Regions from separate parts of the Mesorhizobium sp. M7A.F.Ca.US.002.01.1.1 genome, predicted to be linked through region 1. Evidence: riboswitches for the same ligand, from Rfam matches in the RefSeq annotation. Region 1 holds a riboswitch; the other holds the start of a gene.

Region 1 (4,467 bases):
GTCGCCACGGCTCGTGAAATCCCCCATGAAGGCGATCGAATCCAAGGGCTTCGAAGTCGTCAGCCGCCGAAGTTTCGTCAAGACGGCACGCAGCGAAGACGCGCGTAGCTTCTGCGTTATTTTCGGAGCGAACTTGCTATCCTTGGCATCGATGTTGCTAGAGGAAGGATGCCAGTCCGGATAGTGAATATCGCCTACTTGAAGGATTCGCACCCGCCGCATAACTCGCCCCCCTGCCGAGAGCCATAGACTAATCCGTTCGCTTTTGCCAAGCGCGAACGATCATCCGCAGTGTCCTTAACGAGGTAGCCTGCACTTTTCGAGAATTGCCACGGCGGCTATTTTTCGGCTGTGAAGCACACGAGACCCGTGACGTGAGACCCAGTTGCTCAATGCCCAGTTGCTCAATGAGCTTTCTTACGAATAAGGGAGAATTTCCGCGGCCGGACTATCTCTGAGCGAGCGTGCATGACTGCCAACGGAAGGTCTTGCACGCACCCTTGCGATCTTGAGCAATGGTCGCCATGACTTTCTTCTTGCAGGCTTTTGAGTGGCCCAGCCTGCGATCACCAGACCCCACCGATTCTAAAGAGCGTGGCAGATGGGATAGTCGAGGTTGCCCGTGCACAGTCACGCTCAGGGCTTGCGCCGCCCAGAGGACACGCTGAAAAGGCAGATTGGGGCGCAAGCACGCCATTCACGAGAGGTTCGACATGAAGACCATGCAAGAAAAAGACATTCCGGCATTCGTACAAGCAGTTGTGGACGCCGGCTGCAAAATTTGCGCGATTGGCAACTTGGGATACGTCTTTGGCGATGCTGATTTCACGCCAGCGCAACGGAGGGCCGTCGAGCCACAGCTGCGTAGGATTGCTGAAATCTACGGCGAACGCGATCATCTCATGAACGAGATAGCTGTATATCTGCGGTCGATCGGACGCCATGTCGAGGTTGAGCCGAAGACAGGTATTTCCTGATGGCCGTGATCGCGAGAAGCCGTCTTCCAACCTCTGAATCCTAAAGGAGGTGACCCCCAAGGCCGTTCGTCACCTTCGACCAGAATAACCACATCCGTGACCGCCTGAGCTACTTGGTCGATACGCGCACATGGCCAATACAGTTTCTCCATCCTTCACGAAGCGAATGAGGCTTTGGCCATTCAGCCCCGGTCTACGGGGCGTGACTTGTCCCCGATGCATGCGCGAGCTCTCCGCCCGGCTGGCCGCCGGTCGTCGCCACCGGCCGAAGGCGCCCGAATGCGCTTGACAAGATAGCGTCAGCCCGTTCAACCTAAGGCATTCACCAGGGGAGTCCCGGCAAGGGGCTGAGATACTGCTGGCTTTCGCGGCGCAGTGACCCGTTGAACCTGATCCAGTTCATACTGGCGTAGGGACGGTGCAAGCGCTTTGCGGGAGTTTACGCCCGAGGTCCTGTTGCAGCAGGTCTACAGAAGCGTCTTTTCATCCTTCCGGCACAGAACTGGGTCTCCAATGCATGAGCAAAGGAGCCTCACGATGAATGCCCTCACCCCCGCCGTATCGACGGGACCACTGCCCGCCTCGCGGAAAATCCACAAGCCCGGCGTCCTCTACCCGCAGATCAGGGTGCCGATGCGCGAGATTTCCGTCCATCCGACGGCCGGCGAACCGCCCGTCACCGTCTACGATCCGTCCGGCCCCTACACCGATCCATCAGTCGAAACCAGCATCGAAAAAGGCCTTGCCCGGCTTCGCCACGAATGGGTCACGGCGCGTGGCGATGTCGAAGCCTATGACGGCCGCCACGTCCGGCCGGAAGACAATGGATTCGCCACCGGCGAGCGCCTGACACCGGAATTTCCGATACGCAATCGGCCGCTCAAGGCCAAGCAGGGCAAGGCGGTGACCCAACTTGCCTATGCGCGCGCCGGCATCATCACGCCAGAAATGGAGTTCGTAGCCATCCGCGAGAATCTCGGCCGCGAGGTGATGCGCGGCAAGCTGCAACGCGACGGCGAAGCCTTCGGCGCGGCGATCCCAGATTTCGTCACACCCGAATTCGTGCGCGACGAGGTGGCGCGCGGGCGCGCAATCATTCCCGCCAACATCAATCATCCCGAGAGCGAGCCGATGATCATCGGTCGCAATTTTCTGGTCAAGATCAACGCCAACATCGGTAACTCGGCTGTCACATCGTCGATGGCCGAAGAGGTCGAAAAAATGGTCTGGGCTATCCGCTGGGGCGCGGACACGGTGATGGACCTGTCGACCGGCCGCAACATCCACAACATCCGCGACTGGATCGTGCGCAATGCGCCGGTGCCGATCGGTACGGTGCCGCTCTATCAGGCGCTGGAAAAGGTCAACGGCATCGCCGAGGATCTGAACTGGGAGGTCTACCGCGACACGCTGATCGAGCAGGCCGAGCAAGGCGTCGACTATTTCACCATCCACGCCGGCGTGCGGCTGCACTACATCCCGCTGACCGTCGACCGGGTCACGGGCATCGTCTCGCGCGGCGGCTCGATCATGGCCAAATGGTGCCTGCACCATCACCGGGAGAGCTTCCTCTACGAGCATTTCGAGGAGATCTGCGACATCGCCAGAGCCTATGACGTCTCCTTCTCGCTCGGCGACGGCCTTCGTCCCGGTTCAATCGCCGATGCGAACGACGCGGCGCAATTCGCCGAACTGGAAACACTTGGAGAACTCACCAAGATTGCCTGGGCAAAGGACTGCCAGGTGATGATCGAAGGCCCGGGCCATGTCCCCATGCACAAGATCAAGCAGAACATGGACAAGCAGCTCGCAGTGTGCGGTGAGGCGCCGTTCTACACGTTGGGGCCGCTGACGACCGACATCGCGCCGGGCTATGACCACATCACCTCAGGGATAGGTGCCGCCATGATAGGCTGGTTCGGCACCGCAATGCTTTGCTACGTCACGCCGAAAGAGCATCTCGGCCTTCCCGACCGCAACGACGTCAAGATTGGCGTGATCACCTACAAGATAGCCGCCCATGCAGCCGATCTGGCGAAGGGCCATCCGGCAGCGAAAACCAGGGATGATGCCCTTTCGCGCGCGCGCTTCGAGTTCCGCTGGGAGGACCAGTTCAACCTGTCGCTCGACCCCGAAACCGCACGGTCCTTCCACGACCAGACCTTGCCCAAGGAGGCGCACAAGCTGGCACATTTTTGTTCGATGTGCGGGCCGAAATTCTGCTCCATGCGCATTTCCCACGACATCCGTGCCGAGGCCCAGAAGGAAGGCATGGCGGCAATGGCGGCAAAATACCGGGAGGGCGGCGATCTCTACATGCAGGCGGACGAGACTGGCGTACCGGTCGTGCCAGAGGCTCCCAAACCATCATGAGGGTGCTCGTCAAAGGGGCCGGCGTTGCCGGCCTCACCGTCGCTTTCGAACTCGCCGCCCGCGGCGCGACGGTCACCGTCGCCGAGATGCGGCATGGCCTTGGTGGCAACGCGTCGTGGTTCGCCGGCGGCATGCTGGCGCCATGGTGCGAGCGCGAAAGCGCGGAGCAGCCGGTGCTGGATCTCGGACGCGATGCTGCCGACTGGTGGGATGCGGTGCTGTCGGGTCAGGTGACACGGGCCGGGACATTGGTCGTGGCCGCGCCGCGTGATGCCGGTGAGCTTGACCGGTTCGCCAGTCGCACGTCAGGGCATCGGCGCGTCGATGAAAACGAAATTGCGCTCCTGGAACCCGACCTCGCCGGCCGCTTCCGGCGTGGATTGCTCTTCCCCGACGAGGCTCACCTCGACCCACGCCCGGCGATGGCGGCACTTCATGACAAGCTTGCGACCATGGGTGTCAAATTCCACTTCGGCTGCGACGCCCGGCCTGTTTCGGGATTCGCCCGTCAGATAGACTGCATGGGAATGGCAGCGGCCGATGACAGGCTGCGCGGTGTTCGCGGCGAAATGCTGATCCTTCGCACGCCTGATGTCTCGCTGTCGCGGCCGGTCCGTTTGCTTCATCCACGCTTTCCGCTTTATGCCGTGCCGCGCACCGATCACCGTTTCATGATCGGAGCGACGATGATTGAAAGCCAGAGCGCCGGACCGGTGACGGCGCGTTCCATGATGGAGCTGCTGGGCGCCGCCCATGCCCTCCATCCGGCCTTTGGTGAGGCCGAGATCGTTGAAACCGGTGTGGGTGTCCGTCCGGCATTTCCCGACAATTTGCCACGCGTCGAAACAGACGGTGAGATCATCGCGATCAACGGTCTTTATCGTCACGGTTTTCTCCTCGCCCCCGCCATGGCGCGCCAGGCTGCCGACCTGGTTTTCAGTCAAGACAGAACCAAGGAGCATGCTCATGAAACTGATGGTCAACGGCGAGGCGCGTGAGATTGCCGCCACCACGCTGGCCGAGTTGCTTGCCGCGCTCGACTATGAGGGCGATTGGCTCGCCACCGCCGTCAACAGCGACCTCGTGCACAAAGCCAACCGCGCGGAGTTCCAGTTGA
Region 2 (4,467 bases), on a different contig from region 1:
CGCCAGTGCCCGCCGCGCCATGGTCAGCGCCAGCGACAGCATCACCGAAAGCAGCGCCGACAGGAAGGCGAGCGCCGCGCTGGTCAGCGTTGCCTGCCGGACAGTGGCCTCGCCGGCCAAGCGGGCGAGATCGGCACTCAATCCGGCCATCACGGTTGCCGCCATCGGCCCGACGACGAACAGCAGCGCCAGGACGATGAGTAGCGCGTTCAACCAGGTCTCGCTCCGATTGACCGAAAGATGGCGGCGTTGCGCGACCGGCAAATTGGTGTCGCCGACCACATTGGCGCCTAGCCGCGTCAGTGCCAGCACCACGATAAAGGTCAAGGCGATCTGCAGCAGCGTCAGTGTAACGGCCCGCGTGGGATCGAAATCGAAGCGCAGCGCCTGGTAGATGCCGACCTCAAGCGTCGTCGCGGCCGGCCCGCCGCCGAGCGTCAGCACGATCGTGAAGGATGTGATGCAGAGCATGAACACAAGCCCGGCGACGCCGGGCAGTGCGGCGCGCAGCGTTGGCCATTCGATCAGCCGGAACGCCGGCCGCGCCGCCATGCCGAGTTGGCTCGCCAGCCGCCATTGGTCGGCCGGTATGGTCTGCAGCGCCTCGAGGAACAGCCGCGTCGCCAGCGGCAGGTTGAAGAAGACATGGGCGACGAGAATGCCGGACAGGCCATAGATGCCCGGCCAGCTTCCGCCGCCGATAACGGCAAGCACGCCGGCGAAATAGCCGGCACGGCCATAAAGCGCCAGGATGCCGAGCGCTGCAACGATGGCCGGCAGCGCCAATGGCACGGCGAAGATCTGCAGGATGAAGGCGCGGCCGAAGAAACGTGGATGCCGCGACAGAGCGCGCGCCACAAACAGCCCCGGGATGACCGAAAGCAGCGTCGACAGGACCGCTTGCCAGAGCGTGAAGCGAATGACGCGAAGCAGATAGGGATCGAAGGCTGCCCAGGCGCCCGAGAAATCATGGGCGCCCTCGAAAAGCAGGCCAGCAAACGCGCCGCCGATCAGCAGCGCGATTGCAGCGAGCGCGACAATGCCGGCACTGACGCGGGAATCCGTGGAATGCGCCGGCGCCATCGCGCTGCCTATTTGCTCATCGCCGCCAGCCATTCATCGACCCAGGCCTTGCGGTTGGCGGCGACCTCTTGCGGGCTGAACAGCAAGGTCTTCGTCGGCTTGACCAGTTTGTCGAAGGCCGGATTGAGCGGCTTGTCGGTCTTGCCTGCCGGGAACATCCAGTTGGTCTCGGGGATGGCATCCTGGAATTTCGGCCCGGTCATGAAGGCCATGAACTTGGCCGCCAGCGGATTCTTGGCTCCTGTCGTGGTGATACCCGCCACCTCGATCTGCAGATACTCGCCCTCCTCGAAGGAGGCCGCTTGGTAGCGCTCCGTGTTCTCGGCGACCATGTGGTAGGCTGGCGACGTCGTGTAGGACAGCACCATCGGCGCCTCGCCCTTGGTGAACAGCCCATAGGCCTCGCTCCAGCCCGGCGTCACGGTCAGCACCTTGGCCTTGAGCTTGGCCCAGGCCTCGGGTGCCTTGTCGCCATAGACCGACTTGACCCAAAGAAGCAGGCCGAGGCCTGGCGTCGAGGTGCGCGGGTCCTGGATGACGATCTTGTCGTTGGCACTGCCTTCGATCAGCTCCTTCAGGCTCTTCGGCGGCGTCTTCATCTTCTGCGTGTCGTAGACGACAGCGAAATAGCCGTAGTCGAAGGGGACAAACGTGTCGTCGCTCCAGCCGCCCGGCACACTGACATCCGTCACCGCGCCATGCGGCGCGAACAAGCCTGACGCCTTGGCATCGGCGGTGAGATTGGTATCCAGGCCAAGCACGATATCGGCCTTGGTCGATGTGCCTTCCAATCTGACGCGGTTGAGCAGCGCGACGCCATCGGCGACCGAGACGAAGTCGACGTCGCAGCCGCATTCGGCCTCGAACTCCTTCTTCACCACGGGACCCGGACCCCAGTCGGCGGTGAAACTCTCATAGGTGTAGACGGTGAGCTTGTCCTTGGCCAAGGCGGGCCCGGACAAGGCCACGACCGTTGCTGAAACAAGAGCATATAAAAGCGTGCGCATCGGCGCCTCCTTCGTTCGAATTGAAAGGAATTGAGGCGTCGGACTGTCCGAAACGTCTAATCCCTCCGCCGGTACAAACCGGATCAGGTTCAGCGGGTTGGCGAGACTGCCTCTCAGCCGGTCCGCGAAGATCGCGTCCGGCACCCCGTTAGAGCGTTTCGACACATAGGCCGGGCCGATCCGCCATGCAAGCGGGAGTTTGCCGCCTTCCGTTTCCCGTGCCGGGCTGGTAAGGGCCACACGATATGAGCACATTCACCATCCTGCTTGGCGGCGATCTCATCCGTACGCCACGGCTCGACCGTCAGGTCAAAGGCTCCCGCGTCATCGCCGCCGACGCCGGCATCGGTCATGCGCGGTTGCTGGGTCTCGTGCCGGAGCTGTGGGTGGGTGATTTCGATTCGGTGCCGGCCAACCTGCCGGACGATCTCGCTTCCGTGCCGCGTCGGACCTTCCCGGCGGAAAAGGACCAGACCGATGGCGAACTTGCCGTCGCCGCGGCACTGGAGCGCGGCGCGACCCGCCTGGTGCTGGCCGGCGCCTTTGGCGGCAAGCGCGCCGACCACGCTTTTCTGCATCTGTCGCTCGCCCTGCGGCTGGCGGAGGCGGGAACGGACGTGCTTTTGACCAGCGGCGCTCAGGAAGGCATCCCCCTGCTGCGCGGAACGGCCGGCTTCGACTATGCCGACGGCACGCTGTTTTCGGTGCTCGGCTTTTCCGAGCTCGACGGCCTGACCGTCACCGGCGCCAAATGGCCGCTCGCTCACGTCAAGGTGGCGTTCGGTTCGTCGCTGACCATTTCCAACGAGGTCAAGTCCGACAAGACCGGGGGCCGCCTCGAAATCGCGCTCGGCCATGGCCGCGCGATGCTGCTCGCTCATCCCTATCCCTTACCTGAAAGCTGACATGGCCCCGCCCCTTCTCAACCTCGACGGGATAAAACTGACCTTCGGCGGCACGCCGCTGCTCGATGGCGCCGCCTTGACGGCTTCGGCCGGCGACAAGATCGCGCTGGTCGGCCGCAACGGGTCCGGCAAGTCGACCCTGCTGAAGATCGCCGCCGGCCTGATCGAGCCGCAGGACGGCGAAGTGTTCCGCCAGCCTTCGGCGACCGTCCGCTATCTGCCGCAGATGCCCGACATGGAAGGTTTTGCCACTGTCCGCGCCTATGTCGAGGCCGGGCTTGGCCCCGCCGACGATCCCTACCGCGCCAGCTATCTGATGGAGCATCTCGGCCTGTCGGGTGAGGAACGTCCGAACGACCTGTCGGGCGGGGAGGCGAGGCGCGCCGCCCTTGCCCGCGTCATGGCGCCGGAGCCCGATATCCTGCTGCTCGATGAGCCGACCAACCATCTCGACCTCTCGGTCATCGAATGGCTGGAAGAAGAACTCGCCCGCACCTCCTCGGCGCTGATCGTCATCTCGCACGACCGCCGCTTCCTCGAACGCGTGTCGCGCGCCACGGTCTGGCTCGATCGCGGCCAGACCCGCAGGCTGGACAAGGGCTTCGGCCATTTCGAGGAATGGCGCGACCTGGTTCTGGAGGAAGAAGAACGCGAGCAGCACAAGCTCGGTCGCCAGATCGTTCGCGAAGAGCATTGGCTGCGCTACGGCGTGACGGCGCGGCGCAAGCGCAACATGCGCCGGCTCGGCGAGTTGCAGACCATGCGTCAGCGTTTTCGCGGTCATCGCGGGGCCGAAGGGTCGGCGATCATGGTGGCGAGCGACGCCACCGAGTCCGGCAAGCTGGTGATCGAGGCGAAAAACATCGAAAAGAGCTTTGGCGATCTCACCGTGGTCAAGGCGTTTTCGACCCGCATCCAGCGCGGCGATCGCGTTGGCCTGGTCGGGCCGAACGGCGCCGGCAAGACCACGCTCTTGAAGATGCTGACCGGCGAGATGAAGCCGGACGCAGGTTCGGTGCGGCTCGGCACCAATCTGGAGATCGCAACGCTCGACCAGAAGCGCGAGGCGGTCGACCCGCAGGAGACGCTGGCACAATATCTCACCGATGGGCGCGGCGAAAACCTCGTCATCAATGGCGAGCAGCGCCACGTGGTCTCCTACATGAAGGATTTCCTGTTCAAGCCGGAGCAGGCGCGCACGCCGGTGCGCGAGTTGTCCGGCGGCGAGCGGGCGCGGCTCCTGCTGGCGCGCGTGCTGGCGCGGCCCGCAAACCTTCTGGTGCTCGATGAGCCGACCAACGATCTCGACATGGAGACGCTTGAACTGCTGCAGGAACTGGTCGCCGGTTTCGCCGGCACCGTCATCCTGGTCAGCCACGACCGCGATTTCCTCGACCGCACCGTGACCAGCCTGATCGCGCCGGATGGTGAAGGCCGCTGGATCGAATATGCCGGCGGCTACTCCGACATGT

The links. Region 1 has a riboswitch for thiamine pyrophosphate ahead of thiC (phosphomethylpyrimidine synthase ThiC). Riboswitches for the same ligand answer to the same signal wherever they lie in the genome.
Region 2: another riboswitch for thiamine pyrophosphate. It lies ahead of thiB (thiamine ABC transporter substrate binding subunit); the one in region 1 lies ahead of thiC (phosphomethylpyrimidine synthase ThiC).

The regions. Positions count from the first base shown of each region.
Region 1 is NZ_RZQE01000015.1:27,666-32,132, reverse strand. It holds gene EN932_RS03800 (metallophosphoesterase) at 1-222, opposite strand, end outside; gene EN932_RS03795 (hypothetical protein) at 714-977, shown strand; TPP riboswitch at 1,295-1,411, shown strand; gene thiC (phosphomethylpyrimidine synthase ThiC) at 1,515-3,350, shown strand; gene thiO (glycine oxidase ThiO) at 3,347-4,348, shown strand; gene thiS (sulfur carrier protein ThiS) at 4,317-4,467, shown strand, end outside.
Region 2 is NZ_RZQE01000022.1:15,434-19,900, reverse strand. It holds gene thiP (thiamine/thiamine pyrophosphate ABC transporter permease) at 1-1,083, opposite strand, end outside; gene thiB (thiamine ABC transporter substrate binding subunit) at 1,092-2,090, opposite strand; TPP riboswitch at 2,134-2,248, opposite strand; gene EN932_RS04805 (thiamine diphosphokinase) at 2,336-2,995, shown strand; gene EN932_RS04800 (ABC-F family ATP-binding cassette domain-containing protein) at 2,997-4,467, shown strand, end outside.